DNA from 4 places in the Georgenia wutianyii genome. Region 1 is predicted to be linked to each of the others. Evidence: riboswitches for the same ligand, from Rfam matches in the RefSeq annotation. Region 1 holds a riboswitch; each other region holds the start of a gene.
The links. A riboswitch is a leader RNA that binds a small molecule or an ion and turns the genes downstream of it on or off. The one in region 1 is predicted to bind S-adenosylmethionine.

Region 2: it holds a riboswitch for S-adenosylmethionine, as region 1 does, so the genes downstream of both, FE251_RS00345 (methylenetetrahydrofolate reductase) here and FE251_RS09695 (hypothetical protein) in region 1, are expected to answer to the same signal.
Region 3: it holds a riboswitch for S-adenosylmethionine, as region 1 does, so the genes downstream of both, FE251_RS01865 (O-succinylhomoserine sulfhydrylase) here and FE251_RS09695 (hypothetical protein) in region 1, are expected to answer to the same signal.
Region 4: it holds a riboswitch for S-adenosylmethionine, as region 1 does, so the genes downstream of both, FE251_RS05465 (LLM class oxidoreductase) here and FE251_RS09695 (hypothetical protein) in region 1, are expected to answer to the same signal.

The regions. Positions count from the first base shown of each region.
Region 1 is NZ_CP040899.1:2,187,938-2,195,865, forward strand. It holds gene FE251_RS09680 (ABC transporter substrate-binding protein) at 1-1,281, opposite strand, end outside; gene FE251_RS09685 (MFS transporter) at 1,454-2,821, shown strand; gene FE251_RS09690 (hypothetical protein) at 2,835-3,446, opposite strand; SAM riboswitch class IV at 3,589-3,702, shown strand; gene FE251_RS09695 (hypothetical protein) at 3,714-4,112, shown strand; gene FE251_RS09700 (DUF6351 family protein) at 4,249-6,408, shown strand; gene FE251_RS09705 (hypothetical protein) at 6,472-7,311, opposite strand; gene FE251_RS09710 (pyridoxamine 5'-phosphate oxidase family protein) at 7,588-7,928, shown strand, end outside.
Region 2 is NZ_CP040899.1:68,383-76,310, reverse strand. It holds gene metE (5-methyltetrahydropteroyltriglutamate--homocysteine S-methyltransferase) at 1-260, opposite strand, end outside; gene FE251_RS00345 (methylenetetrahydrofolate reductase) at 257-1,171, opposite strand; SAM riboswitch class I at 1,179-1,272, opposite strand; gene FE251_RS00340 (endonuclease/exonuclease/phosphatase family protein) at 1,555-2,550, opposite strand; gene hrpA (ATP-dependent RNA helicase HrpA) at 2,709-7,157, shown strand; gene FE251_RS00330 (TetR/AcrR family transcriptional regulator) at 7,329-7,892, opposite strand.
Region 3 is NZ_CP040899.1:394,405-399,138, forward strand. It holds gene FE251_RS01850 (hypothetical protein) at 1-227, opposite strand, end outside; gene FE251_RS01855 (alpha/beta hydrolase family protein) at 224-1,759, opposite strand; gene FE251_RS01860 (hypothetical protein) at 1,756-2,658, opposite strand; SAM riboswitch class I at 2,871-2,955, shown strand; gene FE251_RS01865 (O-succinylhomoserine sulfhydrylase) at 2,960-4,231, shown strand; gene FE251_RS01870 (SRPBCC family protein) at 4,238-4,657, opposite strand.
Region 4 is NZ_CP040899.1:1,217,007-1,224,934, reverse strand. It holds gene FE251_RS05475 (DegV family protein) at 1-782, opposite strand, end outside; gene FE251_RS05470 (universal stress protein) at 785-1,669, opposite strand; gene FE251_RS05465 (LLM class oxidoreductase) at 1,774-2,742, opposite strand; SAM riboswitch class IV at 3,017-3,142, opposite strand; gene FE251_RS05460 (iron ABC transporter ATP-binding protein) at 3,474-4,229, opposite strand; gene FE251_RS05455 (iron chelate uptake ABC transporter family permease subunit) at 4,226-5,278, opposite strand; gene FE251_RS05450 (ABC transporter permease) at 5,283-6,269, opposite strand; gene FE251_RS05445 (siderophore ABC transporter substrate-binding protein) at 6,328-7,344, opposite strand; gene FE251_RS05440 (RecQ family ATP-dependent DNA helicase) at 7,656-7,928, shown strand, end outside.

The DNA.
Region 1 (7,928 bases):
GAAGTAGCGCCCGTACATGCCCTCGGGGTCGGGCCGCCCGCCGTTGAGGGCGACGGCGGCGGTGAAGTCCGCGGCCACCCACCGGTCGACGTAGGCGCCGATCTCGAGGACCTCGAGGTTGACGGTGATGCCGGCCTCGGCGAGCTGGGCCTGGATGTTCTGCGCCTCGTTGACCGAGGTGGCGTACTCGCCCTGGGAGACGATGACGTCGAGCTCGAGGCCGTCGGGGTAGCCGGCCTCGGCGAGGTACGCGCGAGCCTGGTCGTAGTCCCGCTCGGGGCAGGGGCGGGCGTCCGGGTCGGAGAGGTAGGCCGGGGACGTGATCGGTCCGACGACCTCGCCGGCGCCCTGCGCGGCGGTGTCGAGGACCTCCTGCCGGTCGATCGCGCACTGGATCGCCAGGCGCACGTTGACGTCGTCGAGCGGCGCCTGCCGGGCGTTGAGCTGGAGCGCGTGGTAGGCGAGCTGCGGCGTCTCGGTGATCTCGACGCTGCCGCTCTCGGCGCTCTGGGCGACGAGCGGGTCGTCGAAGACGGCGAGGTGGACGTTGCCGGACTGCAGCGCCGAGACGATCGACGTCTCGTCGGGGATGACGCGGAACTCGACGGCGTCGATCTCGGGCGCGCCGCCCCAGTAGTCGGCGAACGACGTCACGGTGAGTGACTGGTTCGGGACGCGCTCGCCGAGCTCGAAGGGCCCGGTGCCGTTGGCGGCGGTGGTGAGCGTCTCCTCGGTGTCCTCCGAGGAGAGGATCGCGAGGTTGACGCTCGCCAGGCCGGCGAGGACCGAGGAGTCCGGCGCGGACAGGGTGAGGACGACCGTGCGGGCGTCGGGCGCCTCGACGGACTCGACGGAGCCGAGGGTCGCGGCGGCGACGGCGGCGGTCTCCTCGGCCATGACCGACTCAAGGGAGTGGACGACGTCGGCGGAGTCGAGCTCCGAGCCGTCGTGGAAGGTCACGCCCTCACGGAGCGTGAACGTCATGGTGAGGCCGTCCTCGGAGACCTCCCACTCCTCGGCGAGGCCGGGGACCACCTCGAGGTCGGCGTCGAGCTCGGTGAGCGTGCCGTAGAGGTTGGTGAGGACGTCGATGGCCTGGAACTGGGTGGCCTTCCACGGGAAGAGGGTGTCCGGGTCGGAGGTGACGCCGACGACGAGGGTCTCGCCCCCGCCGTCGCCGGTCGACCCGCCGTCGTCGCTTCCACCGGAGCAGGCGGCGAGCGCGAGACCCACCGCTGCGAGCACCGCCGCAGCCCGGACCGGTGACCTGTGGACCTTCATGCTGACCTCCCCGTCAGGCGGCTCCGACGCCGCTCGCACGCCTCCCGGCCTGGCCGGGACCAGGTGCCACTGTCCCGCGACCACCCAGGTGCGTCAAGTTCTTCCGCCTCTCATTCTTCGGCGAAACTCATTTGTCCGCGCTCCTGCTCCAGCGCGGGGGGACCATGGGGCGATGGAGAGCCTGCCGCTCCGCTCGGCGCGGGGCCGCTGGGTGGTGCTCGCCGCGACGCTCGCGTCGGCGATCGCCTTCCTCGACGGCAGCGTCGTCAACGTCGCGCTGCGTCCCATCGCGCTCGACCTCGACGCCACGCTCACCGACCTGCAGTGGGTGGTCAACGCCTACATGTTCGCCCTCGCCTCGCTCATCCTCGTCGGCGGCTCCCTCGGGGACCGGCTGGGGCGGCGTCGGGTGTTCGTCGTCGGGATCGCGTGGTTCGGGCTCGCGTCGGTCGTGTGCGGGCTGGCGCAGGGGGTCGAGCAGCTCGTCGCGGCGCGCGGGCTGCAGGGCGTCGGGGCGGCGCTGCTGACGCCGGGCAGCCTCGCCCTCATCCAGTCCCTCATCGCCGAGGAGGACCGGGCCCGCGCCATCGGCTACTGGTCGGCGTGGTCGGGCGTGGCCGGCGCCGTCGGGCCGCTGCTCGGCGGCTGGCTGGTGGAGACGCTCTCGTGGCGCTGGGTCTTCTTCGTCAACGTGCCGGTGGCGGCCGTCGTCATCGCGATCGCGGTGCTGCGGGTGCCGGAGTCGGTGCCGGCGGCCGGGCAGGGACGCTTCGACGTGCCCGGCGCGGCACTGGGCGTCCTCGCGCTCGGTGGGATCACCGTGGCGCTCACCCAGGGCGCGTGGCCCGCGGCCGTGGTGGGCGCGGTGGCCGCCGTCGTCTTCGTCGTCGTCGAGGCCCGCTCCGCACACCCGATGGTGCCGCTGGGGATGTTCGCCGACCGGACGTTCTCGGTGGTCAACGTCGCGACCTTCCTCATCTACGCGGCGCTCACCGCCGTGACGTTCTTCCTCGTCCTCCAGCTCCAGGTGGTCGCCGGGTACGGCCCGCTCGCCGCCGGGGCCGCGACGATCCCGTTCACACTGCTCCTGCTCGTCTTCTCCCCGCGCGTCGGCACCCTCCTCACGCGCACCGGCGCCAGGCCGCTCATGACGCTCGGCCCTGCCCTGGCCGCCGTCGGTGTCGCGCTGCTCGCCGGAATCCCCGACGACGCCGCGTACCTCACCGACGTCCTGCCCGGCGTCCTCGTCTTCGGCGCGGGCATCACCCTGCTCGTCACGCCGCTGACGGCCACCGTCCTCGCCGCCGCGCCCGCCGAGCACGTGGGACTGGCCAGCGGCGTCAACAACGCCGTCGCCCGCGCCGCGGGGCTGCTCGCGGTGGCCGCACTCCCGGCGCTCGTCGGGCTCGACGGCGAGCTCGCGGCCGACCCCTTCGGCGCGGGCTACGCGCGGGCGATGTGGTGGTGCGCGGGGCTGCTGGTCCTCGGCGCGGTGGTCTCCGGGGCGCTCCTACCCGGGAGACGCAGCCGCGCCGGGTAGGAGCGCTCCCGTGTCAGGCCGCGCCGGCCTGGTCGGCGTAGTGGTTCACGAACACCACCATGTCCTCGAGGCTGATCTGCTCGGGGGTCGCGGTGACGGTGATGACGCCGTCGGCCGTGCGCTGGTAGCAGGTGATCGAGCTACCCGACTCGTTGGTGCCACAGCTCCCGGTGCCGGCGGCCGTGTTGTCGGTCTCGATGTACTCCACCAGCGACTCGTACGGCGAGCTGAGCACGTTGCTGTCGACGGCGATCATCACGGTGAAGCTCTCGTCGTTGTACATGCGGGCGGGGCCGGTGGACTCGTCGAGCGTGTAGGGACCGATGGCCTGCGGGGGCGTGGCCAGGGCCTCGGCGGGGATGACCGCGCCCTCGGCGGCCGGGCCGGGGTCGCTCGCGCCGAGGTCGGCGCCCGCGGCACTGTCGGTCTCGCTCTCGGCGGTGTCCTCCTCGGCCGGGGTCGTCTCCTCCGGCTCCGGGGTCGTCGGCTGCTCCGGCGTCGTCGTCTCCTCGGCCGCCGTCGTGGGCTCGGTGGCCTCACCGTCGGCCGAGTCGTCGCCGCAGCCGGTGAGGCCGATCGTGGCAAGGGCGAGGGTGGAGAGGAACACGACGTGCTTGCGGCGCATGGGGGGATATTCCTTCGGTGTCAGAGCAGGTGGGCCCGCAGTCGTCTACGGGAGTAGTGCAGACCTTGGCGCATCACTCGGAGGTCCGCCACTCGGAGCCGGCGCCGGGCGATGTCGGTGCCTGCCGCTACCGTCCTGCCCAGGTCACGAGGACCAGCGCCACGCCCTCCGGCGTGCTGGTCCGGCAACCGCGCCCCGCGCACGGTGCCCCCGGAGGAAGACCCGCCCGCGCCGACCGGCGTGGGAAGAGCGAGACGAGGAGACACCTTGACCACCCCTGCCCCGTGCACCGTCGGCGCCTGCTGCCGCAGCTACAGCCCCGGGCACCTCATGCACCACATCCACACCGGGAAGGTCCAGAGCGCGCCGGAGGGGTGGCGCGACGGCGTCGTCCGTTCGGTCGACGAGGGCAACGTCGCCGTCGTCGACCACCCCGGCGGCGAGGGGTCGTGCGCCGTGTGGCACCACCACGACCTGTCGGTCATGTGCCCGCCCGGCACCACCGTCATGGTCAACGAGCGGTGGCACGCCCTCGCCGTCGGGCGCGTCGTCGTCAACATGCTCGTGCACGACGGCGCGGGCCCGGTCCCGTCCGTCCCGGCACGCTCCGCGCCCGGCGTCATCGTCACGCACCTCGGCACCGGCCACGGGGTCATCGCGACCTGACGCGGCTCCCCCGGCTCGCCGTGTCGGCCCCGGCCGATAGCATCCGGGTCTCAGCCCGCCCCGGCGGCCAGGACGGCCGCCGCGGGCGAAGGCTGGGTTCCGATGAGGGAAGCACATGAAACCGGGGGGTTCAACGATGAAGTCAGCCCATGCGGTCCTTGCCGCACTCGTCCTGGCCGGTCTGCCGGCCGCAGCCCACGCCGACCCGCCGGAAGGCCGCGACGGTCCGCCGCTGCGTGCGCTGGAGATCGAGGTGGTCTCCAGCCTGCCGGAGTTCGTCAGCGGCGGTGACGCGCTGATCGAGATCTCGGCGCCGCCGGGAGTTGCGCCACCGCACGTGCGGATCTCGGTGGACGGAGAGCGCCGCGACGTCGACCTCGAGTGGTCCGGCGACCGGCGCACGCTCGTCGGCGTCGTCGACGGGCTCGAGCTCGGCGCGCAGACGATCACGGCCTCCGCACCGCGCGGGCGGGAGGCGAGCGTCGAGGTGGTCAACCACCCCGCCGAGGGCCCGCTGTTCTCCGGCCCGCACGAGCAGCCGTTCATCTGCCAGACGCAGGACTTCACGCTCCCGGTGATCGGGGGCAACCTCGGCGCGGCGCTCGACGAGAACTGCTCGACGACCACCCGCGTCGACCACTTCTACCGGACCACGGGCGGTGAGTACGTGCCGTGGCCGGTGGACGCGCGCCGCTACCCCGCCGACCTCGCCCGCACGACGACGTCGGACGGCGAGCGCGTCCCGTTCATCGTCCGGATGGAGACCGGCACCGCCAACCGCGGGATCTACCAGCACACGGTGCTGCACGACCCGCTCCGCGAGAAGGACCCCTCCCCCGCGCACCGACCCAAGGGCTGGAACGGACGGGCGATCTACACCCTCGGCGGCGGCTGCACCGGCGGCTGGTTCCGCCAGGGCGAGACGACCGGCGGGGTGACCGACGCGTGGATGCTCGGCCAGGGGTACGCCGTCGTCTCCTCGAGCCTCAACGTCTTCGGGCAGAACTGCAGCGACCTGCTCGCCTCGGAGACGGCCGCGATGACCAAGGAGAAGTTCATCGAGGTCTACGGGCGCGAAGACTTCACCATCGGGTTCGGCTGCTCGGGCGGCAGCTACCAGGCCCACCAGACGGCCGACAACTACCCGGGCATCTTCGACGGGATCGTCGTGGGCTGCTCCTTCCCCGAGGTCGGGTTCGGCACCGTCAACTTCATCACCGACGCCCGGCTGCTCAACAACTACTTCACCGACCCCGCGCTCGCGTGGACCGACGAGCAGAAGCGCGCCGTCACCGGCTTCGCCAACCTCGCGACCATGCCGAACGTCGCGGGCGGCGCCCAGCGGATCGACCCGACGGCGTTCTGCCCCAGCGTGCTGCCCGTTGAGCTGCGCTACCACCCGACCGACAACCCCGGCGGGGCGCGCTGCGACGTCTACGACCACACCGTCAACGCCTACGGACGCGACCCCGAGACCGGGTTCGCGCTGCGGCCGCTGGACAACGAGGGCATCCAGTACGGGCTGCAGGCCCTGGAGGACGGTGTCATCACGCCCGAGCAGTTCCTCGACCTCAACGAGCAGGTCGGCGGGTACGACCACGACGGCAAGTTCCGCGCCGAGCGCTCCGAGGCCGACATGCCGGCCGTCGAGGCGGCCTACCGCACCGGGCGGCTCACCAGCGGCGGCGGCGGGCTGGCGAGCACGCCGATCATCGACTACCGCGCCTACAGCGACGACCTGCCGAACGGGGACATCCACGTCCGCTACCACTCCAACTCCATGCGCGAGCGGCTGCGTGAGGTCAACGGCAGCGTGGTCAACCACGTGAGCCTGCTCGAGGACAACCGCTACGGCGGGTTCAGCACCGCCAGCCCGCTGCTGCGCCACGCCGTCACCCAGATGGACGCCTGGCTCTCCCAGCTCGACGTGGCGGGCGACGAGCGGCCGACGCTGGAGGAGATCGGCGAGACCCGGCCCGCAGCGCTCGTCGAGGGCTGCATGACGCGCGACGCGAGCCCGACGTTCATCGCCGAGCCGCTCGACCGCGACCCGGCGACCGAGTGCGAGCAGCTCTACCCCTCGGCCAGCTTCCCGCGTGAGGTGGCCGGGGAGAGCGTGCAGGCCGACGTCATCAAGTGCCAGACCCGTGAGCCTCGGCGTGAGGACTACGGGGTGGAGTTCACCGACGCCGAGTGGGCGCGGCTGACCGAGGTCTTCGCGGATGGGGTGTGTGACTACTCCGTGCCGGGACAGGCACAGCAGGGCCTGGCCGGGACCTGGTTGCGGATCGGTTGAGGCCGGCCGGCGCGTCGTCGGGGAGCGCGAGGCTGCTCCCCGACGGCGCGCGGGACAGACGCTCTAGTGGATGACCAAGGGAGGAGACCCGCACAGCTGCACCGCCGGCACGTGCGTGGACAGCAGCGCGAGCGTGGCGTCCACCCGGTTGGAGATCTGCCACGACCACATCCACACGAGGAGACGACGTCCCGGCTGCATCCGGACGATGACCGGTGCCAGCGGGATGGGCCCAAAGCCGCCGGGCAGCGCCGGGCTCGACGCGCTGGCGAACGCGCCCTTGCCCGTGCCGCCCTGCAGCAGACCGGCGCCGTGGACGTCCCACAGGCGGACCTGTCGAGTGAAGACGGGGGTCGAGTCCCCGTCTGCGTAGATGGTGACGCCCAGCCCGCCGAAGCTCCGCCAGTCCGGGGCTTCCGCCGCGGCGAACCAGGAGAACTCGTAGGTGCCCTGGGGCGTGATGCTCATGTCGACCTCGGCCGGTGAGCTCAGGTAGAACCCGACGCCGCCCGCGGCCTGGCCCTCCGTGCCGATGCTGACGACCTTTCCGTCGTGCTTGGCGCCGAACCCGAAGGCCGTGCCCTCGCTGTACTCGACATCGTACGGGGTACCGATCAGTCGGCACCCCGTGCCGATGGTGAACTGGACGTCTCGTACGGCGACGCCGACACCGATCCGCTCCTCGAGGCGGTGGAGCACCGTCGTGCGCAGCATGCTGCCGTGGATGCCGAGGCGCTCGTCCGCGGCCTGCGGAGCATCGACCTCCCGAGTCAGCCGTGCCAGCTCACCCCTGATGTGCTCGTTGAACACACCAACGTCGTTGTCCCGGGTGTCGCGTCCAGGAACCTCACGCTCGAGCGCGAGGACGTCATCTCGTCCGAACAGCCGTGCCAGATCCTCCATGATGGTTCCCCTCCACAGGGGTACGCCCGCGACTCGTCACCGCCGGTGAGACGGTTGGGTATCGGCTCCTGGACCAGTGCCGAGGAATGCCCGCGAAAGAGGTCGGCGACGTCAGGCCAACACCTGCCACGTTAGACCTCCAGCGAGGAGGGGTCGAGGTCTTACCGCCGGCAGGGACCGACTTCCTCCCCCCTTCTCCGCGGGGACGCTCCGGTCGCGGCGGTCATGACCCCATGTTTCGGTGGACCCCCACCCACCAGTCCGAGGAGGACCCCGATGACCGACGACGGAACCAAGAAGATCGCCGAGCTCGTCAAGGACGCCGGAATCGCGATGTTCACGACCGTGGACGCGGACCACCGCCTGGTGAGCCGGCCGATGGGCCTGCAGGAGGTCGAGTTCGACGGCGACCTGTGGTTCTTCGCCGACGACCGCTCCGACACGGTCGCCGAGGTCTCGGCCAACCCGTCGGTCAATGTCTCCTTCAGCACGCGCGGCTCGTGGGTCTCGGTCACCGGTGACTGCGAGGTCGTGCGCGACCGCGACCGCGCCGAGCAGCTGTGGAGCAGTTCGGTCGAGGCGTGGTTCCCCGACGGCCCCACCACCCCCGGCGTCGT
Region 2 (7,928 bases), 1.3 Mb from region 1:
AGCGTGACGGCGGCGTCGAGCACCTGGTCGTAGTAGGAGAAGTCGCTCGGGATGGACGCGTCGTCCGGCGCCAGGCCGAGGTCGACGAGCCGGGTCCGCTGGGAGCGGCGCTGCTCGGCGGCCTGCGCCTCGAGGTCGTCGAGCTCGCTGTGCCCCGCCCAGAAGGCCTCGACGACGCGCTTGAGCTCGCGGAGCGGCCCGATCCTCGGGTACCCGAGGATCGTGGCGGCGGGCAGCTGGGGCGCGGTGCGGTCGGTCATCGGGTCGTCCTCGTGATCGGTCGGGTGTGGGCGAGTGGTCGGCGAAGTCGCTCGACGACGTCGAGCGCGGGCCGGTACTGATTGAAGGTGAACACGTGCAGACCAGGTGCGCCAGCGGCGATGACGCCCTCGGCGAGCCGCACGGTCGCGGCGACGCCGACGCGGTGGCGCTCCTCGTCGTCGGGGGCCGCGGCGAGGAGGTCCAGGACGTCGTCCGGCACGGGCACCCCGGTGAGGGCCGCGAGCCGGGTGAGCCGGCGCGGCTCGGTCAGCGGGATGATCCCGGCGACGACGGGCAGGTGGACCCCGGCGGCCCGCGCCTCGGCGACGAGGTCGGCGTAGGCGGCCGGGTCGTAGAACACCTGGGTGATCGCGTAGTCCGCGCCGGCCTCCTGCTTCTCCAGGAGCGCGGCGACGTCCTGGGCGCGGGTGTGGGACGTGCCCGCCGGGTAGGCGGCGACGGCGATGCTCAGCCCGCGGCCGCCCAGGCGCTCCCGCTCGACGTCGCGGATGAGCGCGACGAGCTGGCTCGACCGGCTCAGGCCGCCCGGGCGGGTGGCGGGGCGCCCGTCGGGCGGGTCGCCACGCAGCGCGAGGAAGTCGCGCACGCCGTCGTCGACGAGCTCGCGCACGAGCTGCCGGAGCTCCTCCCGGGTGCTGTCGACGCAGGTGAGGTGGGCGATCGGGGTCACCGAGGTCTCGGCGAGGATCCGCTGCACGAGCTGCCGGGAGGCGTCCCGTGCAGAGCCGGACGCACCGTAGGTGACGGAGAAGAAGTCCGGCGCGGCTGCGGCCAGGCGCTCGACGGTCTCCCACGCGGCGGCCGCAGCGGCCGGCGTGCGCGGCGGGTAGAGCTCGAAGGACACGGTCGGTCGGCCACGCGGCACGGTCAGCAGGCTAGCGGTGCTCAAGGAGACTCTCCCATCGGACCTGGCGGAAGCACCCGCACCCGTGGACCGGGGGGTTGCTGCGGCGTCGACGAGCCAGGACTCTCGACCGCTCTGGATGGTGGTGCGATCGTGCTGGTGCCGTCGCGACCTGGGCAAAGACCATCCGGGATGCGAGACCACCGGCCCGCTCGGGCGGGCGCGGTGAGACGGGGCCGCCCGTCGTACAGAACTCCGCTCTCGCGCAAAAACCCGCTCTCGCGCAGAAGTCGGCTCTCGCGCAGAAGTCGGCTCTCGTGAGGAGGTCCTCAACCCTTCCCCCGCCGACAGCCGAGTTGCTCACGACAGCCGAGTTGCTCGCGACAGCCGAGTTGCTCGCGAGAGCGGAGTTGTGCGCGAGGGTGCGGCTACCTCGGGGAGAGCTGCGCGACGACGGCGCGGTGGTCGCTGTCACCGACGTCGAGCACGGCGGCGGCGTCGACGACGTACCGGTCGCCGTCGAGCAGGATGTGGTCGATGGGGGCGCCGACGAGCCGGGGCAGGTGCGCCGGCCACGTCGCGAGCCCGCCGACACCACCCTCGGTCGACGCGTCGACGCAGGTGCCGATGTCCCGCATGGGCTCGTGGTCGAGCGTCGCGTTGAAGTCCCCGGCGACGATGACGTCGGACTCGCTGCGGCACGCCTCGGTCACGGCGTGCAGGTCGGCCCGCCACCGCTCCATCGCCCGGCCGGGCGCGTGCGGGCTGATGGGGTGGACGGCGAGGAACGTGGGGCCTTCGCCGTCGACCGGCTCGGCACGCACCGCGCCGTGCGACGTCGCCGGCGGGTCGGCCTCCGCGTACTCCCCGAGGTCAGCGCTCACGAGGAGCGCGGTCGAGCTCGACTCCCACTTCCCGGTCTGCCGGGCGAACACCTGGAACGGCGTCCCCGTGCTCGCCGTCAGCTCCTCGGCGACGAGTCGCGCGCTGGCCGCGGAGGTCTCCGGCAGGGCGAGCACGTCCGCGCCCGTCCCCAGCGCGGCCGCGGCCACCTGCTGGGGCGTCGCGCCGCCCCCGAGGGTGTTGAGGGTGAACACGGTGACGGCACCGGCGGGCGCCTCGGGGAGCGGGTCGTCCGTCAGGCCCCGGTCCCACAGGACGAGCCCGTGCCCGAGCCCGACCGCGAGGAACGCGAGCGCGAGGACGGCACCCCGCGGCCGCCGTCGTCCGCGGAGCGCGGCGAGCAGGACACCGAGCAGCAGGACACCGCCGAGCACCACGAAACCGGCCACGAGGTAGGGACGCATGGCGATCGCCTGGGTGACCGGGAGCCGGGTGGACAGCCCGAGGCGCGCCGGGTCGAGCGTGAGCGCGGCGGCGGCGACGAGGGCGAGGGTCACCACCCAGCCGAGGAGCTTGAACACCGCGCCATTGTCACCCGGCAGGCACTCCCGGGGCGCCGTCCTCCCACCCCCCTCACCCGGCGCGCGCAACTCCCGCACTCCTCCTCGCCCGGACGGGACCGTTCATCGGGAGGAAACCCGGATGACCGGGCCCGCCCGATCGGCGAGAATGGTCGACCGTGAGCACGGAGCCGGGCGCGGAGCACGCAGACAACGCGCCCCAGCGACCGGAGACCGGCGCCCCGGCCCAGCCGGACGGTGCCCCACGCGGCGAGACCCACCGGGGTGAGACCCACAGCGGCGACGGCCGCCGCGGACGGCGCCGGCGCGGCGGACGCTCCGGTGCCGAGGCCGGGCGCTCCGGTGCCGACGCCGCACGCTCCGACACCCCGGCCGGACGCTCCGGCGCCGACGCCGGAACCCCGGCTGCCGGCTCGGGCACCACGGGTGAGAACCCCGGACGCTCCGGCGCGGGCCGCCGCTCGGGCCGCTCGGGCAAGGGACGTCCGGCCGGGCACCGCGGCTACTCGCCCGAGCAGCTGGCCGCCCGACGCGCCGCCGTCCCGCACATCACCTACCCGGAGCAGCTGCCGGTCTCGGCACGCCGCGAGGAGATCGCCGCGGCCATCCGCGACCACCAGGTCGTCATCGTCGCCGGTGAGACCGGCTCGGGGAAGACGACCCAGCTGCCCAAGATCTGCCTCGAGCTCGGCCGCGGGGTCGAGGGCACCATCGGGCACACCCAGCCGCGCCGGATCGCCGCCCGCACCGTGGCCGAGCGCATCGCCGAGGAGCTCGGCGTCCCGCTCGGCGGCGCCGTCGGCTACCAGGTGCGCTTCACCGACGAGGTCGGCCCGACGACGCTCGTCAAGCTCATGACCGACGGCATCCTCCTCGCCGAGATCCAGCGCGACCCGCTGCTGCGTCGCTACGACACGATCATCGTCGACGAGGCCCACGAGCGGTCCCTCAACATCGACTTCATCCTCGGCTACCTCGCCCGGCTGCTCCCGCAGCGTCCCGACCTCAAGGTCGTCATCACCTCCGCGACCATCGACTCCGCCCGCTTCGCCGCCCACTTCGGCCGCGACGGCGAGGACGGCGAGCGCGTCCCGGCGCCCGTCGTCGAGGTCTCCGGGCGGACCTACCCGGTCGAGGTCCGCTACCGGCCACTCGTCCCCGACACCGAGGACGACTCCCCCGCCCCCGAGGAGGAGCTCGACCAGCCGACGGCGATCTGCCGCGCGGTCGACGAGCTCATGACCGAGGGCCCGGGCGACATCCTCGTCTTCCTCTCCGGCGAGCGGGAGATCCGTGACACCGAGGTCGCCCTCGCCGAGCACCTCGGCCCGCGGTACGCCGGCCGGGCCGCGCCCGGACGGCCCGGCGTCGTCGAGGTCGTCCCGCTGTACGCGCGGCTCTCCGCCGCCGAGCAGCACCGGGTGTTCGAGCCGCACCAGCTCCGCCGCGTGGTCCTCGCGACGAACGTGGCCGAGACCTCGCTGACCGTGCCCGGCATCCGCTACGTCGTCGACCCGGGCACCGCCCGGATCTCGCGCTACTCCAACCGCACGAAGGTCCAGCGGCTGCCGATCGAGCCGGTCTCCCAGGCGAGCGCGAACCAGCGCGCCGGACGCTGCGGCCGCGTGGCCGACGGCATCGCGATCCGGCTGTACTCCCGCGCCGACTACGACTCGCGACCGGAGTACACCGAGCCCGAGATCCTGCGCACCTCCCTCGCCGCGGTCATCCTCCAGATGGCGGCGCTCGGGCTCGGCGACGTCGAGGGCTTCCCGTTCGTCGACCAGCCCGACACGCGGTCCGTGCGCGACGGCGTCCAGCTCCTCGTCGAGATCGGTGCGCTCGACCCGGACGACGCCGGCGGTCCCCGGCTCACCCCGGTCGGCCGTCAGCTCGCCCGGCTGCCGATCGACCCGCGGCTGGGCCGGATGCTCCTCGAGGCGCAGACGAACGGCTGCGCCGCGGAGGTCATGGTCATCGTCGCCGCCCTGTCGGTGCAGGACGTGCGCGAGCGGCCCGCCGAGCACCAGCAGGCCGCCGACGCCAAGCACCGCCGGTTCACCGACCCCACGTCCGACTTCCTCGCCTACCTCAACCTCTGGCGCTACCTGCGGATCCAGCAGCGCGACCTGTCCGGCTCGGCGTTCCGCCGGATGTGCCGGGCGGAGTTCCTCAACTACCTGCGGGTGCGGGAGTGGCAGGACGTCGTCGCCCAGCTGCGTCAGCTCGCCAAGCCGCTCGGGCTGTCCATGCACCCGATCGCCCTGCCGCACGCGGACGAGGTGGGCGAGGACCCGGCCGCCGCCGCCGTCACCGCGGGCCGCTCCGCGGACGCCGCGAGCGCCGACGCGATCCACCAGTCCCTGCTCGTCGGGCTGCTGTCCAACCTCGGCAGCTACGACGAGCGACGCCGCGAGTACGCCGGCGCCCGGGGCACCCGGTTCGTCGTGTGGCCCGGGTCCGGCCTGGCGAAGAAGACCTACGACTGGGTGATGGCCGCCGAGCTCGTCGAGACCTCCCGCCTCTTCGCCCGGACGGTCGCGCACATCAAGCCGTCGTGGGTGGAGCCGGCCGCGGCGCACCTCGTGAAGAAGGTCTACTCCGAGCCCTACTGGTCCGCCCGGCAGGGCGCGGCGATGGTCCACGAGAAGGTGCTCCTCTACGGGATGACGCTCGTCGCGGACCGCACGGTGCCCCTCTCCCGCGTGGGGACCGACGCGGCGCGCGCCCTGGCCCGCGAGCTGTTCATCCGCCACGCGCTCGTCGAGGGCGAGTGGCGCACCCACCACAAGTTCTGGGCGCGCAACAAGGAGCTCCTCGCCGAGGCCGAGGAGCTGGAGAACCGCACCCGACGCCGGGACCTCGTCATCGACGAGAACGGCATCTACGACTTCTACGACGAGCGCCTGCCCGAGTCCGTCGTCAGTGCCCGGCACTTCGACTCGTGGTGGAAGAAGCGCCGCCACGAGGAGCCGGAGCTGCTCGACTTCACCCGCGAGCTCCTCTTCGGCGGGGAGCCGGACGTCTCCTCCGGCGACTTCCCGGACACGTGGAGGCAGGGCGACCTCACCCTGCCGCTCACCTACCAGTTCGAGCCCGGCACGGCCGCCGACGGCGTCACCGTCCACGTCCCGGTCGCCGTCCTCGGGAGGCTGCGCGCCGACGGGTTCGACTGGCTGGTCCCCGGCCTGCTGCCCGACCTCGCCGTCGCGACGATCCGCTCGCTGCCGAAGAAGGTGCGCGTCCAGCTCGTCCCGGCTCCCGACGTCGCCCGGGAGGTGCTCAAGCTGCTGCCGCAGTGGTCGGACGTCGCGCCGGCGCCGTTCGGGGCGCCGTCCTTCCGCGAGGCCTTCTCCGCCGCCGTCGCCATGGCGCGCGGCGTCGAGATCCCCGACGACGCGTGGGACGAGGAGAAGCTGCCCTCCCACCTGCGGATGACGTTCCGCGTCCTGGACGACAAGGGCACCGTGCTCGGGGAGAGCACGTCGCTGCCGATGCTCCAGCGGCGGCTCGCGGCACAGACCCAGGCCGCGGTGCGCAGCGCCGTCAAGGGCGCGGTCGCCCTCGCGCTGGAGGAGGCCCGCGAGCAGTCCGGCGGCGGGCGGCTGTCTGCGGGCGGTCCGGCGCCGACCGGCGGCGAGACGGCGGTCGAGGGCGCCGCCGCCGGGGCCGCGCGGCCGGTGGCGGCGGGGATCACCGAGGAGCACGGGCTCAGCACGTGGCCGGCCGTCGGGACCATCCCCGCGCAGGTCGAGTCGACCGGGCCGCACGGCCTGCTCGTGCGCGGGTACCCGGCGCTCGTCGAGGTGCGCGCCGAGCGCGGGAAGCCGCCGCGGGTGGACCTCCTCGTCCTCGCCGACTCCGGCGAGCAGGCGCGCGACCACCGTCGCGGCGTCCGGCGGCTGCTGCTCACCGAGACGGCGCTGTCCACCTCGCGGGTGACGACGCGGTGGACGGGCCGCGAGGCGCTCACCCTCGCCGCAAGCCCGTACCGGGACACCGGGTCGCTCGTCGCCGACGTCCAGCTCGCCGCCGTCACGGCGCTGGCCGACGAGTGGGTCGCGGCCCACGGCGGTCGCGAGCCGATGGACGCCGCCCGCTACGCCGAGCTGCGCCACGCCGTCCGCGCCGGGCTGGAGGACCGGGTGTACCGGATCGTCGGGCAGGTGGTGGCGGTGCTCGACGCGCACCGTGAGCTCGAGGCGACGGTCAAGGACGCGACGTCGATGTTCCTCCTCAACACGCTCACCGACGTCAAGGACCAGGCCTCGCGGCTGGTCTACGACGGCTTCGTCTCGCGCACCCCGGCCGACCGGCTGGCCCACCTGCCGCGCTACCTGCGCGCGGCGCAGCGGCGCGTGCAGCGCGCCCAGGACAACGTCCACCAGGACGCCAACCTGGCCTGGCGCGTGGGCGAGCTGGAGGAGGAGTACGAGGCCGCGGCGTCGGCCGCGCGCCACGCCACCGCCGACGCGGCCCGGCAGGCGACCCTGGAGGAGGTGCGCTGGCTGATCGAGGAGCTGCGCGTGAGCTTCTTCGCCCAGCAGCTCGGCACCCCGGTCAAGGTGAGCGAGAAGCGCATCCGCAAGCTCCTCGCCACCGCCTGACGCAGCCACGTTCCCCGGCCCCACCCTCACCCACCCGCCGAGGTCGCACATTCCCGTCAGCGGTCGCCGGTTCTTTCAGCGGGACTCGGAGGAGAACGTGCGAACTCGGCGGCGGGCGAAGGCCGGGCGAGCGGCGGGAGCGACCTCGAGGGCGAGGGCGGCGGGCGTGCGCTAGGGGCGCCAGCGGGTGGTGACGAGGGACAGGGCGGCGGCGACGTCGGCGCGGCGCTGGTCGTCATCGCGGGCGGTGGTCGCCACGCCGTAGATCATCCGCAGGGCGAGGGCGACGGCCTCGACCCCGATGTCGGGGGCTGTCAGGCCGGCGGCCCGGGCGCGCTCGAGGGGCCCGGTGAGGATCTCGGCCAGCTGGCGGTCGCCCTGGTAGTCCGTGACGACGCCGCGCGCGCCGACGACGAGCTCGACGAACCCCACCGACTCGACCATGAGCTCGACCATCCGCGCGACGACCCGTTCGAAGGCGTCGGGCGCCTCGTCCTCGGCGAGCGCCGTGAGCTCGGCGAAGTTCTCCTCGAAGACGGCGAACGCGAGGTCCAGGCGGCTCGGGAAGTGGCGGTAGAGCACGCCCTGCCCCACGCCGGCCTCACGGGCGATGGCGCTCAGGGGGACGTTGTACCCCTTGTCGGCGAAGAGCTCGCGTGCCGCCCTGAGCAGCGCGCGCCGGTTGTCGGCGGCCGCCGCAGGACCTCTGTTGCCTCCGCGGGCGGCGAGCGTCATGCTCATGATCATAGGAACCGGACAACTCTGTCCGGT
Region 3 (4,734 bases), 1.7 Mb from region 1:
GTGGCGGCGTCCACCGTGACCTGCCGGCCCGAGCTCACGTCGGCACGCAGCCGGACGTCGGCGCTCGTCACGCCCTCGATGCCGGTGAGCTCCGAGCTCATCCGCGCGGTCTCGGCGTCGAGGTCGGGCGTGGGGGACGACGACGGCGCAGCCCCGCCGCCCCCGCCGCCGCACGCGGTCGCGAGCAGGACGAGGGCGACGACGGCGCAGCCCGCCACCCGCCTCACCGGTGCTCCTGCGCGATGTCGAACTGGAACACGTGCGCCTCGCCGCCGCGCACGTGGGAGAACTGCTCCTGCAGCGGGCCGAGCGCGAGCTGCAGGGCGGGGTCGTGGGCGGCCTGCTCGTCGACCAGCGCGCCGGTCTCGGCGTAGAGCGAGCCGTGGTGGGCGGAGAACGGGTCGCCCGCCGTCACGTGGCTGTGCCCGTCGACGTCGCGCACGACGGTCGTCCAGTTCGGGCCTGCCGGGTTGGGGTTGCCGTCGAGGTGGTGGACCGGGTCCTGGGCGTGCTCGAGGCTGATGACGGTGACGGAGTCGGGCACGGCCATGTTCGCCACGGGGGACCCGCCGGTGACGACGGTCGTGACGTTGAGGCCGTTGCCCGGGTCGGCCGCGAGCGAGGCCGCGACGATCCCGCCCTGGCTGTGTCCCGCGAGGGTGACCGGCTGGGCGGCGAGCTCGGAGAGCGGGACACCCGTGCTCGCCGCGAGCTCGGCCCGGGCCTGGGCGAGCGCCTCGAGGACGCCCTGCTCCATCGCCGTGGCGTGCGAGCCGGCCATGAGGTGGAGGTTCGTCGCGAGGTTCGAGGGGTTGGACCCGGACTCCGCGGCCCAGTCCTGGGTGCCGGGGATCTCCACGATCCACGTGTGGCCGCCCGCGCCGTCGGGCACGGCGGTGACGCGCACCTCGGAGGTCGCGCCGTCGCCCAGGCCGGAGATGTTGTCGAAGAGGGCCGAGAGGCTGTCGGCGGCCGTCGCGTCCAGCGCCGCCTGCCAGGACTCGGGCGTGGGGTAGCGGGGGTCGTGCGGCTCGGGGGTGACGACGGGCGTGCCGTCGGCCAGCAGCCCCAGCAGGCCGCCGCCGGCGATGACCGCGGCGACCACCTGCTCGTAGGTGAGCGGGACGGACGTGAACGTCCACGGCGTCAGCGCACCGAGGACGAGCGGGACCTGGGTGCCCAGCACCCACGGCAACCCGGAGATGATCGAGTCCGTGGCCCACGGGTGGTCGTACAGCTCCGCGAGGACGGCGCCCGCCGGGTCCTCGCCCACCTCGTCGATCCAGGCCGCGAAGGCATCGGGCGTGAGGGCGTCGGCCATCGGGTCGGGCAGCACGTCGAGAAGGAGGGAGGTGAGGGCGATCCCGCCGGCGCCGAGCAGCCCGGCGTTGACGAGCACGACCCCGGTGGCGGTGTCGCGCAGCTCGGCGAGCCGGGCGAGTGCGGCGTCGGTCTCCTCGTAGGCGGTCGCGGCGCCGCGCAGGAAGACGGCAGCGGCCTCGTACTCCAGTGCGACCCAGATGAGCCCCTCGGGCGGGAGCTGGGCCTGGGCGACCTCCCCGAGGACCCGCGCTCCGGTGACCGGTGAGAGGACCTGGGACCCGAGCACGGCGTCGTGCACCGCGACCTCGGCGACCTGCGTGGCGAGGCTGCGGGCGACGTCGCCCTTGGTGTCCAGGACGTCGGCGGTGGCCCGCATGTCGGCGACGCGCGCGAGAACCCCGGTCGCGCCCCCACCGACCGTGAGGGACTCCGTCACAGGACCTCCTCGGCGTGGAGCAGACCGGTGAGGGCGGAGAGCAGCTCCTGGCGGACCTGGCCGAGGTCCGAGCGGCGCAGGGTCACCGCGTGGGAGCTGGCGTCGACGAGCTCCACGACGTCGGCCTCGGTCCACAGCCACACCCCGCGGAAGGCGAGCGCCTCGGCGCCGCGCAGCCGGACCGCGCTCACCGAGGCGCCGCCGGTGACGTCGCCGGCCAGCGAGCCGAGGACCGACAGGGCGGAGGTCGGCAGGCCCGCGAGGTGGGCGGCGACGTCCTGCCGCCCGGAACGCATCGCCCGGGCGATCGCGGCCGACTGGGGCCAGCCCACGCGCACGGGCGAGCGGTGCTCGGGGCCGAAGGAGGCGGTCGGGCCGGGCAGCGCCCGCACGACCTCGTTGAGCAGGCCACCGGCCGCGGAGAGCGAGACCTCGACGACGGGCTCCTGCTCGAGCACCGCCTCACCGCCGGTGACCCCCGCCTGCCGGCGGCGGCGGGACAGGGCTGCCGTGCGGCCGGCGCTCCACGCGACGGCCTGGTTGACGACGACGTCACCGGCCCAGGAGGCGACGTCGACCCGCACCTCGGACTCCAGGAGCTGGAGCATGCCGAGGACGCACGGCGGGGTGAGGGCGGTGACGGTGTCCTCCGCCGGGACGTGGCTGGCCAGGCCGCGCAGCTGGAGGCCTGCCCAGGCGCGCGCCCGCTGCTCGTCGGTGAGCGGGGTGTCGGGGTCCAGGCCGAAGGACTCGGGCTCGAACCCGGCCGGCGTGCCGGCGCCGGGGGCGTGGGAGAGCAGCGCGGAGCGCAGCACGGTCCACTCCGCGACGTCGAGCCGGAAGCGCGCAACCTTGCTGTGCGCCTGGCGCCGAGCGCGCTGGACGGTCTGTGCAGACATGGCGACCACCTTTCTCACCGGGCCGCACGGGGCGCCGGTGCCCCCGCGGTCATCCTCGCCTCGGGGGTGCGGCCCTGACCATGGGGAGAACTGCCCATGCCGCGCGCCACCCCGTCCCACGGAGGCCGGGCTGTCGCCCTTCTCGGTCCACCTGGTGGGACCGGCCAGGTGGCCGCCCGCGCCCGCCCCGGCCCTCTGGCTAGCATCGGGTCGACCCATCCAGAGCAGCCGAGAGACCTGGCTCGACGACGCTGCAGCAACCCGGTCCACGGGTGCTCCCGCCAGGAACGATGGAGGAGCCATGGCCACCGACCCCGCCCGCCCCGCCTGTCCCGGCCCCGGCGGCTACCCGGACCCCGACCCGGCCTGGGGACCGGCGACGCGCGCCGTCCACGCCGGGCACGCGCGCACCGGCTTCCAGGAGACCTCGGAGGCGCTGTTCCTCACCCAGGGCTTCGTCTACGACGGCGCCGCGGACGCCGAGGCGGCCTTCGAAGGCACCCTCGACCGGTTCACCTACGCGCGCTACGAGAACCCGACGGTCTCGACGTTCGAGGAGCGGCTGCGCGCACTGGAGGGGGCCGAGGCGTGCCTGGCGACCGCCTCGGGCATGTCCGCGGTCTTCTCCACCCTCGCCGCCCTCGTGCGCAGCGGGTCGCGCATCGTCGCCGGCCGCGCCCTGTTCGGCTCGACCGTGACGGTCTTCGAGGACCTCCTCGCCCGCTGGGGCGTGGTCACCGACTACGTCGACGCCCACGACCTCGCCGACTGGCGGCGGGCCCTGGCCACGCCGGCCGACGTCGTCTTCTTCGAGACACCGTCCAATCCGATGCAGGACGTCGTCGACGTCGCCGCGGTGAGCGCGCTCGCCCACGCCGCGGGAGCGACGGTCGTCGTCGACAACGTCCTGGCCACCCCGGTGCTCCAGCGGGTGCTGCCCCAGGGCGCCGACGTCGTCGTCTACTCGGCGACCAAGCACATCGACGGGCAGGGTCGGACGATGGGGGGCGCGGTGCTCGGCAGCCGCGAGTTCGTCCACGGGCCGCTGCGGCTCGTGCTGCGCAACACCGGGCCCACGCTCAGCCCGTTCAACGCGTGGGTGCTGCTCAAGGGCCTGGAGACGCTGCCGCTGCGGGTGCGCGCGCAGAGCGCCGCGGCCCTCGAGCTCGCCCGGTGGCTGGAGACCCGGCCCGGCATCGGCCGCGTCCACTACCCCTTCCTCGACTCCCACCCGCAGGCGGCGCTCGCCCGCGCCCAGATGAGCGGCGGCGGCACGGTGGTGACGTTCGACCTCGTCGTCGACGGCCGTCCGGCGGGCCGGGCCGAGGCGTTCGCGTTCCTCGACGCCCTGCGACTCGTGCTCATCTCCAACAACCTCGGGGACACGAAGTCGCTGGTCACCCACCCGGCGACGACGACGCACCGGCGGCTCGGTCCCGACGGGCGTGCCCGGGTGGGGATCAGCGACGCGACCGTGCGGCTGTCGGTGGGGCTGGAGGAGGTCGCCGACCTGCGCGCCGACCTCGACCAGGCGCTCGCCGCGGTGCGCGCCGTGCGCCGGCCGGCGGCCTGAGGCGGGTCAGCCGGCCGGCCGGGTGCGCCGCACCCAGCGGGCCATCCGCCACATCGCCACGGCCGCCATCGCCTCGAGCACGGGGTTGAGCACGCCGGGGGCGGGCACGGGGCCACGCAGGTGGGCGTCGTAGGTCCACGTCACGCGTGACCGGCCGCCCGCGGCGGGGGACACGGTGATCGTCGAGGTCCCCAGGAGCACGGGCCCGAGCTTGCGCAGGACGAGCTCGTGGGGTGGGTCGGCGCGCGCGACCTGCATCCGGTCGACGAACACCCCCGCGGTGCGCGCGAGGACGACGTCGCCGGTCCGGGCCGGGCCCGGGGGCGCCGCGACGTGGGTGAGCGGGATCCACCGGTCGTGCCGGCCGAGCGTGGCGACGAGCCGGAACGCGCGGTCGGGCGGGACGTCGAGCACGCGCGAGGCCATGGCCGGGACTGTAGTGGGCGCGGGCGTCCGCAGCCCGGGGTGGTGCCCGCATGACGTGCCCGCGCCCGGGCGCGGGT
Region 4 (7,928 bases), 970 kb from region 1:
GCCAGGCGCTCCTCGAGCGCCCCGGCGAGCTCGTCCGCGGCCTCGGCGGCGGCGAAGTGGTGGACGGCCACCCGGACGGGGCCGCCGTCGCCGCGCGGGGTGGCCGCGCGGGGTCCGCCCGCCGCCCGCACGGCGAGCTCGACGAGGCGACGCCGGGTGCGTGCCCCGCCGCGCACCGTCTCGGCCACTGCCAGGCGCCCGCCGCGCAGGGTGAGGATCGGGTGCACCCCGAGCGCCGAGCCGAGGTAGGTGCGCGCGGGGCCGATCCGCCCGCCCCGGGCGAGGTGGTGGAGGTCGGGCACCATGAACAGGACGTGGGACCGGGCCGCGACCTCGCGGGCGGCGGCGAGGACGCGTGCGGCGTCGGCGCCGGCGGCGGCCCGCTCGGCGGCGGCGACCGCGGCGAGCCCCGTGCCCCCGGCCACGGTGCGGGTGTCGACGACGTGCACGGGCGCTCCGCGCCGGGCGGTGACCTCCTGCGCCGCCGCCCTGGCGGCGTCGACGGTCCCGGACAGCTCGGCGGACAGGTGGAGGCAGACGACCGCCCCCGCACCGTCGTCGAGGGCGGCGTCCATGGCCGCGGCGAGGTCGGCGCGGCTGGGCTGGGAGGTGGTCGCCGTCCCGCCGGCGCGCAGGTGGGCGGCCAGCACCTCCCGGCTCGCGGCGTCGTCGGGACGGTCGGCACCCTCGACCTGCACGCGCAGCGGCACGACCCGGATCCCCAGCGCGTCCGCGGTGCTCCCGGGCAGGGAGGCGGTGGAGTCGGTGAGGACGGCGACCACGGTCAGTGGGCGTCGTGGCGGGTGCGGACGACCGCGACGACCGGGGCCCGGTTCGCCACGCCCCGGCTCACCGAGCCGAGGAGGAGGCCGGCGAGCCCACCGCGTCCCCGGCTGCCGACGACGACGATGCTCGCCTCGGCCGCCGCGTGGACGAGGGCGCGTACCGGTCGCTCGTGGACCAGGCGCAGCTCCGCGGGAACGTGGGGGAAGCGCCGTCGCCAGGTCTGGAGCCGCTCGGCGGTGTGCTCGGCGTGCAGTCGCGCCACCTCGCGGTAGTGGTCGCCGAGGACGGGGATGTCCTCGAGGAGGGCGTGGTCGTCCTGGCTCGCCTGGACGACGACGAGGTCGGTCCCGCGCCGGGCCGCCTCCTCGAAGGCGTACTCCATCGCCTCGGGTGCCCCCTCCTCCGGGTCCATGCCCACGACGACGGGCGCCGTGTCCCCGCCGGGCGGCACGTCGCGCACGACGACGACGGCGCAGGCGGCGTGGGCCGCGACCTTCTGGGCGACGGACCCCATGAGCGCGTCGTCGGACTCCCCCAGCCCGCCGGAGCCGACGACGACGACCACCGCGCGTCGTGACGCCTCGACGAGCGCCTCCGCCGGGGACTCGACGAGCACATCGCGGGTGACCTCGAGCCCGGGGTGGGACTCGAGCACCCGCTCCACGACGGCCGACACGATGCGCTCACCGGTCTCGGTCACCTCGGGCGGAGGCGCGAAGTCCCAGGCGTGCGCGTGGGTCACCCACGGGAAGGCGTAGACGATGTGGAGGCCGGCGGAGCGGCGTGCGGCCTCGCGGGCCGCCCAGTCGACGGCGAGCTCGGCGTTCGCCGACCCGTCGGTACCGACGACGACGCTCCCGGTCGGGGGCTCCTCGGTGACCATCGCACTCCTCACGCAGGCTCGGGCGCGGGCGGGACGGGCCCGCGCCCCCATCCTGCCACGAGGGGTGAGGCGGGGTCCGCGCCGCCCGAGACCCCGCGGCCGTCTCAGTCCCGGACGCGCCCGACCTCGGCGCCGGACGTCGCGACGAGGCCCCGGGCCTGCAGCGCCGGGATGATCCCCCGGATGAGGCGGGTGACGTCCGCGGGGATCGAGCCGGGCAGGACGACGAACCCGTCCGCCGCGCCGGCCTCGAGCCACTTCTCGATCGTCGTGACGACGTCGCCGACGGTACCGACGGCCTCGAGCGCGCCCTCCCAGGAGCCGGTGCCCCCGGCGATGTCGCTGAGGAGGTCGGCCCGCGCCCGGGCGGACTCGTAGTCGGCTGCGATGACGGTGCGCAGGTCGACGAGGACGCGGACGGGCGGGCGCCCTGCGGCCCGTGCCGCGGAGCGCACGGCGAAACGCAGCTCGCGCGCCCACCCGAGGTCCGCCTCGCGCAGCCGGACGACGTCGGCGAGCTCGGCCACGGCCGGCAGCTCGGCCTCCTGCTCCAGCGGCAGGACGACGGTCGGCCGCTGGCTCGAGCGGGCCTCGGCGGTGCGGATGAGGTCCTCGAGCAGGTCACCGAGCTGCGGCAGCGCGCTGACGCGCTCGTCCCGCCCACGGGAGACCTGCAGGCCGGCCCAGGAGCCGCTCTTGCGGTTGAACTGGGCGAGCTCGGCGGCGACGGCGGCGTCCGCCCGGCCCAGCTGCACGCTGGGGACGAGCCCGGTGCCGCCGGCGCTGGGGCTGATGCGGCGGGCGGCGATCACGGGGTCGAGCCAGGCGTTGGCGCGCGGCGAGGCGTCGGCCCGGAGGCGGAAGTCCTCACCGAGCGTGACGAAGGAGACCCCGCCCTTGTGCGCGGCACGGGCGTAGGAGGCGAGGCGCACGAGGTTGGCCTGCTCGGCGGGCAGCCCGGCGGCCGCGCCGCGGTCGTGGGCGGGGGCGCCGAGGCCGGAGAGGTCGAGGGCGATGGTCGCCGTGGTCGAGGTGGTCTCGGTGGTGCGGGTGGGGAGGAAGGCAGTGGACATGACGGGTCACCGTTTCGGCTCGCGGCGCGTGTGACGCGCCCGAAGGAAGTGGGCTGGGCCGCCGGGTCCGGCGCGCGGCGTGTCACTCGCCGGCGGCCGGGGCTGGCCCAGGGGTGATGCGCCGGCTCGGGGCCGAGGCATCGCGGGTATGTCTCAGGCGGACATACAGGGGCGAGCCCACATGCACATCGAGGCGCCGCTTCGGCTGGTGATCGGCCGGGGGCTCTGGTGCGTGGTCATCGCCGTACTTCCTTCGTGCTCGGCACCTGTCGGTGCGCCGCGTTGCCCCGCGCTCGTCGCGGGGCCAGGTCATCACCCGGGGCACCCACCGCACGTGGCGGGTTGCCGACCAGCAAGCCGGGGCTTAGCGCGCTCGAGGCGCGCACTGGTGCTCTGAACCTGGCGCAGACGCTAGTCGCGCCACGTTCCGCGTGTCAACCACCCCGTCTCACCCCCCAAGACGCGGCTCGACGGGTCCCCACCCTGTCCTCCCCGCCCACCGCCGCGCCGCCGCGCCTGACGCCTCCGGCCTCACGCCCCGGGGCCGACCGCGGGTGAGACGGCCGAGCGCGGGTGACACCGCGCCCGCGCCCGGCGGTCTCACGCGCGGTGGCGCTCAGAGGCAGTCGCGGCCGCGGCCCAGCTCGCCGCCGGGCACCGTGATGACCTCGCGACAGCCGACTTGCGCGCGAGAGCCGACTTCCAACAGCCGACTTCCGCGCGGCGAGCCCTCAGTAGTAGACGGCGAGCGGGCCGTTCGGGCCGGGGATGACCCGGACCGGGGTGTCGAAGACCCGGGTGAGGACGTCGTCGTCCATGATCGACTCGCACGTCCCGAACTCCGCGATCTTCCCGTCCTTGACGGCGCAGATGTGGTCGGCGTAGTGGCTGGCGAAGTTGATGTCGTGGAGGACGACGACGATCGTGCGTCCCAGCTCGGCAGCGGCGCGGCGCAGGTGCTGCATCATCTGGACCGAGTGGCGCATGTCGAGGTTGTTGAGCGGCTCGTCGAGGAGGACGAACTCGGTGTCCTGGCACAGCACCATGGCGACGTAGGCGCGCTGGCGCTGCCCACCGGAGAGCTGGTCGAGGTAGCGGTCCTCGAGGTCGCCGAGCTCGAGGAAGTCGATCGCCTGGCTGACGAGCTCCTCGTCGGCGGCGGTGAGGCGGCCCTTGGAGTAGGGGAAGCGGCCGAAGGCGACGAGCTGGCGCACGGTGAGCCGGGTGACGAAGTGGTTCTCCTGGCGCAGCACCGACACGATCTTGGCGAGGTCCTTGGAGGCGGTGCTCGTGATGTCGTAGCCGGCGATCTCGATGGTCCCGGCGTCCAGCCCGAGGAGGCGGCCGATCATCGTGAGCAGCGTCGACTTCCCGGCGCCGTTGGGGCCGATGAGGGCGGTGATGCCACCGGTGGGGATGGTGAGGTCGACCGGCCCGATGACGACCTCGCTGCTGTAGTCCTTGCGGACGTCGGACAGGGTGATCACAGGCGGCCCTTTCGCAGGATGACGACGAGGAAGACGACACCGCCCACGAGCTCGATGATGATCGAGACGACGCCCTGGGCGTAGAAGACGTGGTTCATGACGAAGTACGCGCCGGCGAGGACGACGAAGCCGATGAGGACGGCGACGGGGAAGACGTGGCGGTGGTCGTGGGTGTCGGCGAACTGGTAGGCGAGAGTCGCGACGAGGAACCCGAAGAACGTCATCGGCCCGACGAGCGCGGTGGACACGGCCATGAGGACGGCGACGAGGACGAGCACCTTGACCAGCTCGGCGCGGTGGCTCAGGCCCAGGCCCGTCGTCGCGTCGCGTCCGAGGGCGAGGACGTTGAGCCGCCTGGCGCGCAGCCACAGCAGGGTCCCGGCGGTGAGGACGACGGGGACCGCGATCGGCAGGTAGGCGGCGTCGGCGTTGGAGACCGAGCCGAAGAGCCGGGCGGTGAGCACGTCGAACTCGCTCGGGGTGAGCAGGCGCTGCATGAAGGTCGAGACCGACCCGAGGCCGCCGCCGATGATGATGCCGATGAGGAGCATCACGTGGAGGTTGGCGTGCTTGCCCGACAGCAGCCAGCTGTAGAGGGCGACCGCGAGGCCGACCATGAGCCCGACCTGGAGGAGGAACTGGGGCACGCCGGTGAGGGCGACGACGCCCGCGGCGCCGAGGAAGTACACCGCCGCCGTCTGCACCGCCATGTACAGGGACTCGAAGCCCATGATCGAGGGCGTGATGATCCGGTTGTTCGTCACCGTCTGGAAGCTCACCGTGGCGATCGCCTGGCTGAAGGCGACGATCGCCATGACGAGGACGTTCTTCATCCGTAGCTGGGCGATGCGCCAGAAGCCGTCCGAGCCGGCGGGCATCGGGTTGTCCCACCAGACGAGGCCGACGGCGAGGGTGAGGGCGAGGCCGGCGAGCCCGGCGACGACGAGCCAGTACCGGCGCCGGGAGCGGGCGGTCGGCAGCGGGCCCGAGCTGCGGCGCCGAGCGGGGACGGCCGGGACCGGGACGGGTGCGGTGGTCCGAGCGGGCATGAGGCTAACCACGGCGTCGCTGCCGCAGGACGAGGACGACGAAGACGGCTGCGCCGACGACGCCGAGGATGAGGGACACCGGAACTTCGAAGGGCATGATGATGGTCCGTCCGACGAGGTCGCAGGCCGCGACGATGCCGATGCCGAGCAGGCAGACCCACGGCAGGTTGCTGCGCAGGTCGTCCCCCCGGATGAGCGAGACGATGTTGGGGACGATGAGGCCGAGGAAGGGCAGGTTCCCGACGACGACGGTCACGACGCCGGTGGCGACGGCGATGAGGCCGGTGCCGAGGAGGATGACCTTGTTGTAGTCGAGGCCGACGTTGGTCGCGATCTCCTTGCCGAGCCCAGCGACGGTGAACCGGTCCGCGACGACGAAGACGACGACCACCACCACCGCGACGATCCACAGCGGCTCGTACTGCCCGCGCAGCACCGAGGTGAAGCTCCCGGCGAACCACACGCCGAGGTTCTGCAGCATGTCGGTCTGCAGCGCGACGAACGTCGACACCGAGCCGACGACGGCGCCGAGCATGATCCCGACGATCGGCACGATGAGCGAGGAGCGCAGCGACACCCGGCGCAGGACGAGGAAGAAGAGCACCGTGCCGATGAACGCCGCGACGATGGCCCCGCCCATGCGCGCGGCGATGCTCGCGCCGGGGACGAGGAGGGTGACGGCGAGGAGGCCGAGGCCCGCCCACTCGGTCGTGCCGGTCGTCGTCGGCTCGACGAACCGGTTCTGCGTGAGCAGCTGCATGACGAGCCCGGACATGGCCATCGCCGCGCCGGCGAGGACGAGGGCGATCGTCCGCGGGACACGGGTGATGGCGAACATCTGCGTCCCGTCCGGCGCACCCGTGACGTCGTAGACGCCGGTGAAGAGGGAGGCGAGGAGGAGCAGGCCGACGACGGCGGCCCCGACGAGGAGCCGCCAGTCCAGCAGCCGGCCGGCGGACCGGGCGCGGGGCCCGGCGTCAGTGGTGGTCATGCTCATCCGCTCTGCGTGCGTGGTGGGGCCGGCGCGCGCCGGCCCCACCGCGGCGTGGTCAGCGCGTCGCCTCGAAGGCGTCGGCCAGGGAGTTGAAGAACTCGGTGTAGGTCTGGATGCCCTCGTTGGTGTACGTGTCGGCGGGCATGTACACGAGGCGGTCCTGCTGGATCGCGGTGACGCCGGCGAGCGCCTCGGAGTCCTCCAGGACCTGGGCGGCCGGGGTGTACTCCGGGTCGTCGGCGCCGACGGCGGCGTCGCGGTCCATGACGAGGATCCAGTCCGGGTTCGAGTCGGCGATGGCCTCGACGGAGATGTCGTCGCCCTGGTGGTCCTCACTGGCCTCCGGGACCTCGAGCGCCGGCGTGAGGCCGAGGATGTCGAAGACCGGGCCGAGGGTGCGGCCGTTGCCGGGGGCGGAGTAGCCGATCTCCCCGCCGGAGGTGATGACGGCCATGACGGTGTCGGCCGGGTCGTAGGCGGCGCGCGCCCGCTCGATGGCGGCGTCGAGGTCGGCGACGAGCTGCTCGGCCTCGGACTGCTTGCCGAAGATCTCCCCGAGCACCGTGGTCTGGCGCTTGAGCTCCTCGGCGAAGGGCTCACCCTCCCGCGGGTCGAGCTCGAGGACGACGGCGTCCGGCACGAGGGAGGCGAAGTCGTCGTGGTACTGCGCGAAACGCTGACCGTTGATGATGAGGTCGGGCTCGGCGGCGACGACGGCCTCGAGGTTCGGCTCGCGGTGGTTCCCCAGGTCGATGACGGACTCGTCCTGCGTGTAGGAGAGCGAGGACGGCATGAGTGCGACCGCGGCGGCGCTCAGCTCGATGCCCCAGGCGTCGAGGGTCTCGAAGGTGCGGTTGTCCGTGGCGACGACCGAGCGGGGCGGGGTCGCGATGGTCTGCGGGCCGTTGTTGTCCTCGACCTCGACGGTGCCGGCCTCGGCCGTGGCGTCGGCGGTCTGCGCGGGGGCGGCGTCCTCGGCGTCGGCCTGACCGCAGGCCGCGAGAGCCAGGGTCGCCGCGACGGCGGCGGCGGCGAGCCGCACCGGGCGGCGGAGCGGGGAAGCGATGCTCATGGGTGTCCTTCGTCTGACGTGGTCTGGGGCCGGACCAGGTGGCGCCTTGCCTGGCCGCGTGCGGTCAATCTAGCGCTTAGGTAAGGCTTACCTTCAAGGCCCTGGACCCATTTATGCGCCATCCACGTTTCGTAATTCATGGCCGCGCCGACGGCGAACCCGCGCCGCCCCGCGGGTTCCGCGCCCCCGGCGGCGTTCCCGAAATCGCGGACGTCGTGACGCACCTCACGCTTCCCCGGGGTGCGCGTCGCGTCGTCATGGGGTGTCGGTGGGGCGTGGGACCGTGGAACCGACGACGAACGGAGGACCAGGTGAGCACGGAGCAACGCGCGCAGGAGGTGCTGCGCACCCTCGTGGGCGACCCGGGGGCACGGCTGCGCGAGGACCAGTGGCGCGCCGTCGAGGCGCTCGTCGTCCACCGGCGCCGGGCACTGGTCGTCCAGCGCACCGGGTGGGGCAAGTCGGCGGTGTACTTCGTCGCGACGGCCCTGCTGCGCGAGGGGGTCGAGGGCCGCCCGCCCGCCGGGCCGACGATCATCGTCTCCCCGCTCCTCGCGCTCATGCGCGACCAGATCGGCGCGGCC